One region of the Exiguobacterium sp. s161 genome, then DNA from elsewhere that is predicted to be linked to it. Evidence: a T-box and tRNA genes for the amino acid it is inferred to sense, from the RefSeq annotation. Region 1 holds a T-box; the other holds one or more tRNA genes.
The links. The T-box of region 1 lies ahead of ileS (isoleucine--tRNA ligase). A T-box ahead of a tRNA ligase gene usually reads a tRNA of that ligase, here a tRNA-Ile.
Positions count from the first base shown of each region.

Region 2: it encodes a tRNA-Ile, which carries the amino acid that the T-box ahead of ileS (isoleucine--tRNA ligase) is inferred to sense. The anticodon was not compared.

Region 1 is NZ_JACSNH010000002.1:88,430-95,899, reverse strand. Features, by position in the region: gene solA (N-methyl-L-tryptophan oxidase) at 1-723, opposite strand, end outside; gene KNQ14_RS08030 (methyl-accepting chemotaxis protein) at 795-2,540, opposite strand; gene KNQ14_RS16755 (DUF2975 domain-containing protein) at 3,022-3,492, opposite strand; gene KNQ14_RS08020 (DUF2188 domain-containing protein) at 3,639-3,863, shown strand; gene KNQ14_RS08015 (helix-turn-helix transcriptional regulator) at 4,001-4,210, shown strand; gene KNQ14_RS08010 (hypothetical protein) at 4,203-4,568, shown strand; gene KNQ14_RS08005 (GNAT family N-acetyltransferase) at 4,656-5,204, opposite strand; T-box leader at 5,290-5,535, shown strand; gene ileS (isoleucine--tRNA ligase) at 5,592-7,470, shown strand, end outside.
Region 2 is NZ_JACSNH010000003.1:203,329-210,798, forward strand. Features, by position in the region: gene KNQ14_RS10575 (hypothetical protein) at 1-250, opposite strand, end outside; gene KNQ14_RS10580 (Na/Pi cotransporter family protein) at 458-2,101, shown strand; tRNA gene KNQ14_RS10585 (tRNA-Met) at 2,230-2,303, shown strand; tRNA gene KNQ14_RS10590 (tRNA-Ile) at 2,315-2,388, shown strand; gene KNQ14_RS10595 (alpha-amylase) at 2,505-3,965, shown strand; gene KNQ14_RS10600 (superoxide dismutase) at 4,059-4,667, shown strand; gene KNQ14_RS10605 (peptidoglycan D,D-transpeptidase FtsI family protein) at 4,803-6,875, shown strand; gene KNQ14_RS10610 (PstS family phosphate ABC transporter substrate-binding protein) at 7,101-7,470, shown strand, end outside.

The DNA of each region.
Region 1 (7,470 bases):
GGCAGGGAACACCGCGTCGTTAAATACCTCTTCCGCTGCTTCGAACCAGGCGAACGTCTTGCGGACCGGTCGCAGCGGTAAGGAGAGTCCAGTCTGTTCCAGTAACGGACCAGACCAGGCACCAGCTGCGACGATCAACGCGTCAGCCGAATAGGTGTCTGATCCGACGGTCACGTCAACGCCAGTGGCGTGGGCAGTGAGCGTCGTCACTTTCGCATTCGTCCGAATGTCGACGCCGTTCGCGACAGCAAGATCGCGATACGCTTCAATACAATCCTCGCACTTCAATACACCAGACGTCGGTTCAAAACAACCGATATACTCGTCGGGCATTGTTAAGCCGGACCAGCGCGTTCTCATTTCCTCAGCCGTCAGAATCTCAAGCGGTAGATTGTATTGCGCTGCACTCCTGATGATCGTCTGCATCGAACGGGACGAGCGGTGACCAGCGTTTAAGACTCCGGTGTTCAGAAACAGGCTCCGACCGCTGATCTGTTCCAACTCGTACCATAAGCGTTGTGCGGCTAACGCGAGCGGTACGTAGGCTTCACCTTCCCCGTACGCATGGCGAATAATTCGTGTCTCCCCGTGGTGGCTCGCTTGATCGTGCGGCGGATTGTGAGCATCTAATAGTAAGATGTTTTGATCGGTCCGTGAGAGATAGTAGCCGGCTGCCATTCCCATGGATCCGGCACCGACGATGATGACATCATAATGGGTCATGTGACTCGACTCCTTCATAATGTAAGTTCACACCAGTATAGAGTGATAACCAGAAAAGAACAAATGAAAGATTAAATCTCGAAGCGACGGGCTTCTTGTTCTAAGTGTTCTGTCCGCTCGTTCAAATCACCGACGAGCGTATGCAGCGTCGTGATCGTCGCGATCATCTGTTCAGATGCAGCGGCAACTTCCTCGTTACTCGCCGTATGTTCTTCCGCGACAGCGGCAATTTCCGTCAAGGCATTGCGAATGAACCGTTCTGCCTGCAAGACGTCTTCCATCTGTTGGGTCATCTGCTGTGTTGCCGTTGAGACGTGCGTGACTTGATCCGTCAACCGTTCGAACGTCGTATCTGTATCGAGAACGATCTGTTCACCGGCTGCAGTTGCTTCGACCGTCGTCTTGAAGCTATGTTGCATCTGCTGCGCACTGGCTTCAATCGACGTGACGATTGTTGCGATCTCACTGACACTGCTAGCGACATGGCTTGAGAGATTCTTGACCTCGGTCGCGACGACAGCGAATCCTTTTCCTTGTTCACCAGCTCGTGCCGCTTCAATCGCGGCATTAAGCGCGAGTAGATTCGTTTGCTCGGAGATACCGCGGATGATACCGACGAGCGTTTGGATATCCGATGATTGCTGTTTCAGTAGATCAATCTGTTCAGCAGACTGCGTGACGTGCTGATGAATGTGGCGCATCTGTTCGACGGAAGCGGACATTTGATCTCGTCCGACTCGTGTCAGTGTTGCCATCTGCTCCGTCGTTCCTTGAATTTCGACACCAGACTGATTGGTCGTTTCGATCAATGCTGCGAACCGATTCATCTCGTCATTCAACGAAAGCGTGACTTGGGTCTGACTTTCGGTCCCGGTCGCGATTTCCGACATCGTATGAGCGATTTGTTCGGAACCGTCGAGTACTTCCGACGTACTTTGGTCGATCGATTGACTCGTCGTCGAGACGAGAGTGGCCGTCTGTTTGATGTCGACAATCATCGTCCGCAGCATCTCGTTCATATCACGAATCGAGATCGCAAGTGCATAGATTTCGTCTCTCGAAGCAATCGTCAAATCGGTCAACGTCTGTTTTGCCTGATCCAGTCGCCCCTCGGCAATCAAGGCAGCGACTTTCTGTAACGTCTCGAGCGGACGTAATTTTCGACCGAGGACGAAGTAGAGCAAGACGAGTGTGATCGTTAACAGAAGAAGTAAAAGTCCAATGAAAATCGGTGCATTTTGTTTTAATAATTCTGTTGTGAGCGCATCGACTTCCTTCGCAGCGATGTCGACGCCAAGAATGCCGATGATTTGACCAGACGCATCCTTTAACGGAACGTAGACACTCATATACTGTCCATTTACAGGATCATCAATGATGTCCGTCGCGTGTGTTCCACCATTTAATACGTCCTTCATGTCAGTAACTTTTGCGCCACTCGCCGGTTCATTAATCTTTGCGGCATCTTTCTTAGGGAGACCGTCAATCAGCAAACGGACCTTATTTTGGTCGATGTGTGCTGTGTATGCATACAGGAGTCCGTTTTGCTTACGTAATGTATCAAGTTCATTTCGTAACGTTTCATATTGCTCAGACGTGATAGGCGATTGTAGAAATTCGCTGTAAGCCGCCGTGTCGAATGTCTTGCTGATGCGTAGCGCATCCTTTTCGGCGGTCGCTTTTAGCGTTGAGACTGCAGTTTGTTTCGTATTGAAGTATAAGGTCAGACTACTAAAAACAAAAAAGGCAATCAAAATCAAACTGATCATTACTAAAAGACGTGTTCGGATGGAATGGTTCTTGGTTGTGTTTTTCACATGCAACCGTCCTTTCAACTCATATTTTCTATCTGTAATTCATTTATCGGTCGTTAAAATACATATTAAACAGGACCTTTTGACGATTTTTTTATAAAAGGTCGTAAGAAAAACCGTTTTTTCTTAAAAAAGGATTTATTAAGAATGATTCAGGGCAAATAGTAGATAAAAAAATACAAGTTGAGGGAAGAGGGATTGAGATGGAAAGTGAAGTCGATCATCGAATCAAGGCAAGACATGTATATGAAAATGAATTACGAAGACACGCGGTCAGCACAAAAAAAACTACATTTCGATTGATGACATGTCTACGTTGCCAATCGAAGATTCTGTTGAAACAGGGACATCAGGATAGCCATCAATGTGACGCGAACTAAAAAATCCCGCTCTTAGGAGCGAGATTGAACAAAGTGTTAGGTAGGAAAAGCAACGGCTAGAATGACAAAAACAATCATGAGCACTTGTTTTTCGGTCGTTCACGTTAGGATTTCATAGGCAACACATAGCGTAATAATAATTGTTGGATACAGGCAAGTAGCGTTCCGATTGTCAACGGAGCAAGAATCAAACCGATTCCGATGATAATCAGACCAGGCGCGTCGTCAATCTGACCAATATAGAAAAAGACGGGAAAGAGACATGCCGTTAAAATGGCGACGATATAAAAAGACAATTTCATTGATTGAATGGAAGCTGTGATGAGCGGAAAAGCCGGAGGAGCCATCGACATATATCGAAGGATGCGGAGCGCATGGAATAAAATCAAAAGAGTCGGGATGAAGATAAGGTATGCGGTCAATAGAACACTGTAGCCAGGTCGCTCGAGTAACAAGTTTTTCGTGATACCATGCCAGACAAGTGGGATACCAAGACCAGCTAAACCGAACAGACTGAAGATGATACCAAAGACGATAAAGCGTAAAAACCGGACTTGCCAGACGAAATGATTCACGATATCAACTCCTTTCGAGGCAACAAACGTTTCTTTTAGTATACTGCATCCCCCGAGAGGCTAGTAGAAAATTCAAGTGAAGAGGCAACCGCACTTTAAAATAGTGTCATTAAGATGAAATAGATTAAGGAAATGGAGGTCACGTGATGAAACGAGAGCAACATGTCACGCCACATCCTAAAGGTGGCTATCAAGTGAAAGCTGCTGGTGCGACTCGAGCAACAAAGCGATTTGCTACACAGAAAGAAGCGATTGCAGAAGGGCGTCGGATTGCGAAAAAACAGAAGACGGAGCTTGTCATTCATAACAAAGAAGGGCAGATTCGCGAAAAAGATTCCTACGGACACGATCCATTTCCACCACGAGGTTGAGCTATCATATACGACACGTTCTGGTTATGAGAGCGTGTCTTTTTAATGATTTTTATGTCAAAAGTTTTTGACATAATGATGGAAGTTCATTACAGTAAATATGTAAAAAGAATTTGACACGTCGTGGAGGGATGAACGTGAGAAACCACATCAAGGAACGACGTCTAACGGCAAAATTATCGCAACAAGAACTGGCTGACCGTTGTCAGGTTAGTCGGCAGACGATTAATGCGATTGAAAACAACAAGTATGATCCGACTTTACAATTAGCGTTTAATATCGCCAAAGTCTTGCAGACACAAGTCGATCATCTGTTCATTTCAGAACAGGAGGAATGGGATGTCTAAGAAAAAAACGGTTTTATTTTTAGTAACGCTCGTGATACTTGCGAGTCTTACAGTCATCAGTATGATCATCGAAAATAATGTAACGTTCTTCTCGATTGTTCAATTGGCGATTCTATTGATCATGTTCTTCTCGTATTTTACGTGGGCACGATCAGGAGAAGACGAGCGTCCTGTGCCAGAAGATGAGCTCGGCAAAAAGATTACGACGGAAAGCGGCTTCGTTAGCTACAAAATCCTGATTGTCCTGATTTTTGGATTCATCTGTCTCGATTACTTTTTACATGAATCAGCGAATCTGTTATTGATCGTTTTGTTCGCAATCGGACTGACACTGTTGCCGATCATTGAATTTTTATAAGCAAGATCTTATCGATAAAACGGTATAAAAGTCGTTTAGACGGATTTACCCATCTAAACGACTTTTGATATTTCACAGATTATCTTTTTAAGACGACCAATCACTCCGCAAAATCGAGTACATATACAAATCATCGAACTGACCACGCGAGTTTTCATATTGACGAAGCAACCCTTCACGTTGGAATCCGAGCCGTTCAAGCAATCGTTGCGAAGCGGTGTTTGCTGGTAGGACAAGTGCTTCGATCCGGTTGAGCGAAAGTTCTGTAAAGCCATATTCGATGACCGCAAGCGCTGCTTCCTTCGCGATGCCTTGTCCCTGATAGGCAGGGCTCAACTCAAACCCAAGTTCTGCTCGCTGATGGCGTTCCGCTTGATTCAAGAAACCGCAACTGCCGATGATGACATCGTCTTCTTGTAACGCGATCCCGAACCGGATGCCCGTGCCATCGCGATGAATCGAAGCGTACCAGTCAATCTCTTCAAGCGCATCTGCTTCTGATTGAAAGGGGTCGAGCCCCATCTGTTTGACGACGTGTTCGTCTGATAAATAGGCGAGGACACTCGTAGCATCTTCGGGTAACACTTCGCGTAAGACGAGACGGTCCGTTTTAAGCGTTGGGAAAGTATGTAACATTCAAAAAAACTCCTTTGCAAGAAAATGTATAAAGCTGTTGTGCAGTCTTTAAGTCATATGGTAATATTCTCCACAACAAGAGCATATCATTTCGTTGACGAGAAAGAGTAATGATTGTCCCTCTGCCTTACAGAAAACCGGGATTGCTGAGAGCCGGTAGCCAGATCAATCATGAAGATCCTCTCTGAGAAGTCACGCTGAACCATTCAGTAAGCGTGACCGGGTGTCCACCGTTACATGGAATGCACATGATAGTGTGCAACTAAGTGCTGTCGAGAACGAGTATTCTCGACGGAATATGGGTGGTATCGCGGTGAAGTCCGTCCCTGTCAAAGGGGGCGGACTTTTTTGTATTCTCTTAGTTACTGACAAAGGAGCGAACAAGAGATGACGTCACAAAACCAAGCAGAAACCGTACAACAACGCGAGGAGCGTGTCCGAAACAGATGGAAACAAGACCAGGTCTTCGCACGATCGATTGAACAACGCACGGAAGCGGAATTCGTATTCTACGAAGGACCTCCGACTGCGAACGGATTACCCCACGTCGGTCATGCGCTCGGACGAACCGTCAAGGATACCGTCGCCCGCTATAAGACGATGAAAGGGTTTCGGGTCGAGCGAAAAGCAGGCTGGGATACACATGGACTACCGGTCGAACTCGGTGTCGAGAAACAACTCGGCATTTCCGGCAAACAAGCGATCGAAGACTATGGTGTTGAAGCATTCATCGCACGCTGTAAGGAAAGTGTCTTCTCCTATGAAACACAGTGGCGTGCCTTCACGGAAAAACTCGGCTACTGGGTCGACATGGATGACCCTTACGTGACGATGGAGGACGAGTATATCGAAAGCGTCTGGCATATTCTCGGGACGATCCATGACAAAGGATGGTTGACGAAGGGACATCGTGTATCACCGTATTGTCCGAGCTGTCAGACGTCACTCAGTTCCCATGAAGTCGCGCAAGGCTATCAGGACGTGACGGACTTATCGGCGACGGTCAAACTCCCGATCGTCGGCATGGAACAGACATTTCTACTAGCGTGGACGACGACACCGTGGACGTTACCGGCAAACGTCGCGGTGGCGGTTCATCCGGAATTGACGTATGTCACAGTAGCGTTCGAAGGCGAGCGATTCATTGTCGCTAAAGCGTTAGTCGCTGAACTGTTCTCGGAATCCGTCGAGGTCGTATCCGAACAGCTCGGTGCGGAACTCGTCGGTTTGCGTTATGAACCACCGTTTGATTTCGTGACGCCAGAGAATGGTCATACGGTCGTCGGGGCGTCCTTCGTCCAAGCAACGAGCGGAACCGGACTTGTCCATCTTGCTCCAGCATACGGGGAAGAAGATTACCGGGTCGTCCGGGAAAACGGTCTGTCGTTCGTTAACGTCGTCGATGCTGCTGGGTGTTACACGGATGCCGTTCCACCACTCATTGGTCGATTCGTCAAGGAGTCAGACGTCGCGATCATCCAGCTGCTCGCTGAACGGGGACGCTTGTTTGCGAAAAAACGCTATACGCACAGCTATCCGCATTGTTGGCGATGTGACTCACCACTGCTCTATTACGCACAAGACAACTGGTTCATCGAGACGACGCCCGTCAAGGAACAACTCCTTGCGAACAATGCTTCTGTGACGTGGTACCCCGATCACGTCAAGGAAGGGCGGTTCGGAAAGTTCCTCGAGCAACTCGTCGACTGGAACATCAGTCGTAATCGCTACTGGGGTACACCACTGAACGTCTGGGAGTGTGAAGCGTGTGACACGACGTTCGTTCCAAAAAACAAGGCTGACTTGTTGCACCGGACGACGACATCGACGGAATCCGTCGAGTTGCATAAACCATACGTTGATGCGTTATCGGTCTCGTGTCCGACGTGTCAGGGAGTGATGCACCGGACACCAGAAGTCATCGATGTCTGGTTTGATAGCGGAGCGATGCCGTTCGCGCAACAGCATTATCCGTCACGGACGCAGACGCTTAACCGCTATCCAGCCGATGTCGTCATCGAAGGCATCGATCAGACGCGGGGCTGGTTCTACAGCTTGCAAGCGATCTCGACACTCTTCACGGGACAGTCTGCCTATAAGCGTGTCCTCGCACTCGGGCACGTCCTCGCTGAGAACGGGCAGAAGATGTCGAAGAGTCGTGGAAATGCCCTCGATCCGGTGGCGTTAATCGAAGCATATGGTGCTGATAGCTTACGCTGGGCGCTACTCGTCGACAGCAGTCCGTGGAGTGCGAAACGGTTTGCTG
Region 2 (7,470 bases), on a different contig from region 1:
ACGCCATAATTAATACGTAAAGTAATACAGCGATTGCGATAAAGATGAAATGAAGGATGAACCAGACGACGATCGGGATGTTTTTTTGTAAAAAGAAGGAATCAATAACCGTCGTCCAAAATGAAATCCAAGCTAATCCACAAAAATAAAGGGAAACATCTGCCAAACGAAGACGCAAAAACGGACGATTTGGAATTAAGGAAGTTTGTAAGTAATTAATCAGTTGACGTAAAAATGACAAGTGAATCACTCTTTCTACTGTTTTATAACAGATTTTAATAGTTTGATTTTTGTTGGTAATAAATGAATTTTGTGTAGTGATACAGATTAATAAAACCTTAACAAACGGATATAGTAAAAACTGTTTACAAGTTCATTAGACCTTTACATAATAGGGGAGTCGAAAAAATAAACTTTACAAACACATCAATCCACATCAAATAAAGGAGCTGGCAAGATGAATTATGATTTGCAGGAAATGATTTTCACCTTCATCGGTGGACTTGGGATTTTCCTATTCGGTATTAAGTATATGGGAGATGGGCTCCAAAAAACAGCAGGGGACCGATTACGTTATATCCTCGATAAATATACGACGAATCCACTATTAGGTATCTTAGCAGGTATTGTCGTCACGATATTGATTCAGTCGTCGTCAGGGACGACCGTCATCGTTGTCGGACTCGTTAGTGCAGGCCTGATGAATTTACGACAAGCGATCGGTGTCGTCATGGGGGCAAACATTGGAACAACGATCACGGCCTTCATCATTGGCTTCAACGTCAAGGAAGCTGCGCTTCCGGCAATCGCCATTGGTGCTTTCTTGATCTTCTTCTTCAATAAAGAACGGGTTCAATACATCGGACAGATTTTCTTTGGCTTCGGTGCATTATTCTATGGTCTCACATTGATGGGCGACGGAATGGCTCCACTCGAGTCAAGTGTCTGGTTCCGTGAGTTGACGGTCTCGATGTCGGATAACCCATTGCTTGGTGTATTCGTCGGAACGATCTTTACCGTTCTTGTTCAGTCGTCGTCAGCAACGATCGGTATCTTACAAGAGCTATACGCTGGTGGCATGATCGATATCAAAGCGGCACTTCCCGTCTTGTTCGGTGATAACATCGGAACGACGATCACAGCAGTACTCGCAGCACTTGGTGCGTCGATCGCAGCTAAACGAACAGCAGCGGCACACGTCATCTTCAACATTATCGGGACGATTTTATTCTTGATTGCTTTACCGATTTTCTCGAATTTCATTACTTGGATCACGGGCGCGCTTGATTTAGGTCCAAAGATGCAAATCGCCTTTGCACATGGAACATTCAACGTCGTCAATACGTTGATTCAGTGTTGGTTCATTGCGCAAATCGCATGGCTTGTACAAAAAATCGTACCGGGTACGGATACGACGATTGATTCAAAACCGCGTCATCTGGATCAAAATATCTTGAACCAATCTTCAGCACTCGCATTAAACCAAGCAAAGCTCGAAGTATTGCGTATGGGTGAATTCTCGAAAGACGCACTTGCAAAAGCACAGCGTTACACACAATCGCATGATAAGAAAGATGTATCGGAATCACAACAGATTGAATATGCGATCAACCATTTAAATACAGAAGTCACGAGTTATCTCGTTAAAGTAGCGGCACACGATTTATCAGAACGTGAATCAAATGAGCACTCGTTACTGATGCATGCCGTCAATGATTTTGAACGGATTGGTGACCACGTTGAAAACATCGTCGAATTGGTTGACTTCCAAATCGTCAACCGGATTCAGTTCACATCATCAGCGAAGCAAGAACTTGATGACATGTATGCCTTAACGCAAGAAATCGTCGATTGTGCTGTTCGCGCTGTCGAAGAGGACGATGTTACACGAGCTCGTAAGGTTCTGGAACTCGAAGGAAAACTCGATGCGCTCGAACGTTCATTCCGGAAGCATCATGTCCTTCGCGTGAACGCTGGCGAATGTACGGGACAAGCAGGGATGATTTTCGTCGATCTCTTGTCGAACCTCGAACGAATTGGCGATCACGCTGTCAACATCACGGATCTCGTCCTTGAACAGCGGACGGCATTAACGAACTAAGTGAAATACGATTTTCTTATGACAGCTGATTTCAAAAAAATGAAATCAGCTGTTTATTTTTTTGAAATAGCATATTGACAAGTTTCGCCACATCTCGTAATCTAGTAAGAGTAAGAAACATACATCATGGCGGTGTAGCTCAGCTGGCTAGAGCGTACGGTTCATACCCGTGAGGTCGTGGGTTCGACTCCCTCCGCCGCTACTATTACTTAAGGACCCTTAGCTCAGCTGGTCAGAGCAGACGGCTCATAACCGTCCGGTCGCAGGTTCGAGCCCTGCAGGGTCCATTCAGTAGAACGCTTCTCGTTGAAAAACGAGGAGCGTTTATTTTTGTTCCCCCGGGGAATAGTAAAGATATTGTAATAATATTCATACTATAGTAACTAAGGGAGAGCGAAGAGAGATGGAACGTAACCATACGATGATGCAGTTTTTTGAGTGGCATGTAGAGAATGATGGGAAGCACTGGCAACGCTTGAAAGAGCGGGCGCCTGAATTACGTGCTGCCGGCATCACGTCCGTGTGGATTCCACCGGCGTCAAAAGGTCAATCGGATGAAGATACAGGATATGGCATCTATGACGTCTATGATTTAGGCGAATTTGATCAAAAAGGAACGGTCCGTACGAAATACGGTACGAAAGATGAACTCGTCGAAGCGATCCAGGTTGCTCGTGAGAACGATATCGCTGTTTACGCGGATGTCGTCATGAACCATAAAGCAGCAGCCGATGAACTCGAGACGATCAATGTCGTCGAAGTCCATCCGGAAGATCGTTCGAAAGAAATTTCAGAAGAGTTTGAAATCGAAGCTTGGACGAAGTTTACGTTCCCGGGACGTAACGGAAAATATTCAGATTTCATCTGGACACATGAATTTTTCAATGGAACGGATTTTGATGCCCGTGAAGAAAAGACGGGTGTCTTTAAAATTTCCGGTAAAAATAAAGATTGGAATGATCAAGTCGATGATGAATTCGGAAACTATGACTATTTGATGTTCGCGAACATCGATTATAATCACCCGGAAGTACGTGAGGAGATGATCCGTTGGGGGCACTGGTTCCAAGAAACAATTGATTGCCAAGGTTTCCGACTCGATGCCATCAAACATATCAACTATGAATTCGTTCATGAATTCGCAAAATCAATGATTGAAAAAAGTGAAGGTGACTTCTATATGGTCGGTGAGTTCTGGAAATCAGATCTCGATGATTGTCGTCATTTCCTCGATAGCGTCGACTATACGATCGATTTGTTCGATGTTCCGCTTCATTATAAGTTCCATGAAGCTTCGAAGCAGGGACAGGACTTTGATATGACGACGTTGTTTGCAGATACCCTTGTCGAATCACACCCGACGAATGCCGTCACGTTCGTCGACAATCACGATTCCCAACCAGGTGAATCGCTTGAGTCGTGGGTAGATGACTGGTTCAAACAACATGCTTACGCAGCGATTTTACTTCGTAAAGACGGTTATCCATGTGTCTTCTACGGTGACTATTATGGTGTACAAGGACCGCATCCGGTAGAAGGAAAAAAAGAAATGATCGATGCCTTACTCTATGCACGATATCACAAAGCGTACGGTGAACAAGAAGATTATCTCGATGACCCACATTGTGTCGGTTGGGTTCGCCGAGGAGTGGAGGAAATTGAGAACTCTGGCTGTGCGGTCTTATTGTCGAATGCCGACATGTGTGAAAAACGAATGTTCGTAGGCGTTGAGCGTGCGGGTCAAGAATGGTTCGACTATACGAACCATCAAGATCATCCTGTCGTGATCGACGATGAAGGATTTGGTGTCTTCCCGGTTCCGGGTGGTGGTGTCTCAGTTTTTGCTCCACGAGAAGTCGAGTAAATCCGAGGGTCTTGACTTGCGTCAACACAGGTTCTTTTGCTAGTCTTAAAGGGTATTGAAGTTTTCGAAAATAGTACAAAGGGGGACATGAACATGTCAAAATTTGAATTACCAGAACTCGGCTACGCTTATGATGCGCTTGAGCCACATATCGATGCTCGTACGATGGAGATTCACCACACGAAACACCACAACACGTATGTCACGAACGTGAATGCGGCGCTTGAGGGTACAGAACATGAAGGAAAGTCACTTGAAGAACTTCTTCAAAACTTGGATGCTCTCCCAGCAAACATTCAAACTGCAGTCCGTAACAACGGTGGCGGTCACTGGAACCACTCATTCTTCTGGAAACTGTTGAAGAAGAACGATGGTGCTGCTCCAACAGGGGAACTCGCGGTAGCGATCGACGAAGCATTCGGATCATTCGATGCATTCAAAGATGCATTCGCGAAAGCAGCAACAACTCGTTTTGGTTCAGGTTGGGCTTGGTTAATCGTTGATGGTGGAAAATTGGCAGTCGTTTCGACACCGAACCAAGATACACCAGTCATGGAAGGCAAAACACCAATCCTCGGTCTTGATGTTTGGGAACATGCATACTATCTCAACTACCAAAACCGTCGTCCTGATTACATCAATGCGTTCTTCAACGTCGTTGATTGGGATCACGTAGCGAAGCTTTACGCTGACGCGAAGTAATGTGAAAACGAGCGTATCGTTCAATTGTGAACGATACGCTTTTTTTAATGCGGAAAATGATGGGATAGGTTGTTATGGAAAGTTTCCTTCTATATAATGAAACAAGATGACTTTTGAACGATAGGGGAGTACGCCATGGCTAAACGAATCACCGTACGAGGAAGACGGCGTAATCATCTGCCGCTTCGTCTGAATTTAATGTTCTTCGTCGTTTTTTTATTGTTTGCGATTTTGATTTTCCGTTTAGGAGTCGTGCAAATCGTCAATGGTGAGAAAATTTCGCGGGAAGTTCAAAAAACAGAAATGATCGCATCAAAATATGAAGTGCCACGCGGAAAGATTTATGACCGGGATGGTCGTCTTTTGGTTGATACGATTTCTAAATACTCCATCGTCTACCGTCGCGCACAAACGACGAAAGTCGATGAACGCATTGAGATTGCACAGCGTCTTGCGGCAATCATTGATCTACCGAAAAAAGATTGGAAAGTCACAGAACGTGATATTAAGGATTTCTGGATCGCGACGAACACGAAAGAGTCTGATCGTCGTTATCAAGAAGCCGTCAAACAGAAATATCCTTCAGCAGAAGCACAAAGTAAACTATCAATCGCAGAACAGGATCAAATCCGATTAGATGCGATTACGAAAGACGATATTGATTATGACGATCAAACAATGGAAGTCATTGCGATCAAACACAACATGGAAGTCGGTTACGCGCTTGATCCACAACTCGTCAAACTCGGTGCTTCCGCAAAAGAGATGGCAATCATCGATGAAAATCTAGAAGATTTAAAGGGTGTATCGGTGGAACCGTTCTACGAGCGATCTTATCCATATGAAGGAACACTTCGGAATATCTTCGGGAAGTATTCGAAGATTCCAGCAGAACAACAAGCGGAGTTCAAAGCAAAAGGCTACAGCTTGAATGACCGTGTCGGAACATCATTCCTTGAACAACAGTATGAAGATCTACTGCGAGGGAAACCCGCATACGATGTGTATGAGACGTTTAACGGAGAGCCGGTCGGTGATCCAAAACGCGAGGAAGGCGAGTCCGGTAAAGATCTCGTTCTGACCGTGGATGCGGAATACAACAAACAAGTCGACCAAATCATGCAACAAGCCATTAAAATGGGACGTGGCATGGGTAGTCGTTATCTAAAAGAAGGTTACGCCGTCGTCATGAATCCACAGACAGGTGAGATTCTTGCGATGTCTGGTCAAAAGTTGGATCCAGCAACCGGTAAGTTCTCAGATGTCGCAATCAATAACGTCTTAACGTCGCTTCAAATCGGTTCGACGATCAAAGGTGCAACGGTTGCGATGGGGCTCGAGGAGGGCGTCATCCGTCAAAACGAAGTCATCAATGATGCTCCGATCACGATTGGTGGTACGAAAAAAGCATCGTACGTCAACATGGGAGCAATCACGGATTTGACGGCACTTGAGCGTTCATCAAACGTTTATATGTTCAATATTGCGATGCGGATGGCGAAATATCATAGTAATGGTATCGCTGGAGCAAGTGTAGATGCAGCGGCTGCGATCATGCAGAATTACTACAGTCAGTTCGGGCTCGGAGTGACGACCGGTGTCGATTTACCTTACGAAGCGAAAGGAGTTCAAGGGACACCGGACCGTGTCACGTTACTGATGGACCGAGTCATCGGACAGTATGATGCCTTTACGCCGCTACAAGTTGCACAGTATATTTCAACACTTGCCAACGGTGGCTATCGTGTTCAACCTCACTTTTTAAAAGAAGTTCTCGCGTCGAATTCGATTGAAAAAGGAACGAAACAAGTGGATTATAGCTTCAAGACGAATTACCTGAATCGGATTGAGGTCAGTCAAGATAACATCGATCATGTCCGTGAAGGATTACATCGTGTTGTCAAGGGAGAGCGTGGTACAGCAAAAATCATTGCCCAAACCGGTATTGATGCAGCTGCGAAAACAGGTACAGCGCAGGTCAGTGTCTATGGTGATGATGGAATTGCCTTACGTGACGGCAGTGGTCAACCGGTTCGTTCATTGAACTCGAACCTTGTCGGCTGGGCACCGTATGATAATCCAGAGATGGCATGGGCCGTGTTCCTTCCTTATATGGAACAAGAAACCGTCAACTCAAAAATCGGTCATGATCTTGTCAAAGCGTATTTCAATGTGAAGGACGTCCCATGGCAAACTAAGCCAAATTAACTAGAAATAAAGCGAGAGTGAGCAATCACTCTCGTTTTTTTGTTTGTATTGACCTTTTTTTCTAATGGATTTCGAATTGTAAACACTAAAAAACACGCCTTTACAATTCTTTTACGTTGGATTCATTTCGTTTTAATAGTTCATCCGTAGTATAAGTCTTGTAAGGAAAACGGATAAAAAGTCGTGACATCGTCAGCGACATACTTTCGAGGAGGAAAATTAATCATGTCTTGGATGAAAAAAACAGCACTCATCACAACGGTAGCATCAATCGCAGTAGTGGGGGCAGCATGTGGTAACGATAAAGGCGGTTCTGCTAGTTCATCTGATTTAAAAGGAAAAATCGCAATCGACGGTTCTTCTACAGTCTTCCCGATCATGGAAGCTGTCGGTGAAGAATATTCGATGGAACAACCTGACGTAGATGTCACAGTCGGTGTCTCTGGTACAGGCGGTGGATTCAAACGCTTCGTCGTTGGGGAAACAGATCTTTCAAACGCATCGCGTGAAATTAAAGAAGAAGAAGCAGCTGAAGCGAAAAAGAACAACATTGAATATACAAAACTTTCACTCGCATATGATGGTTTGACTGTCG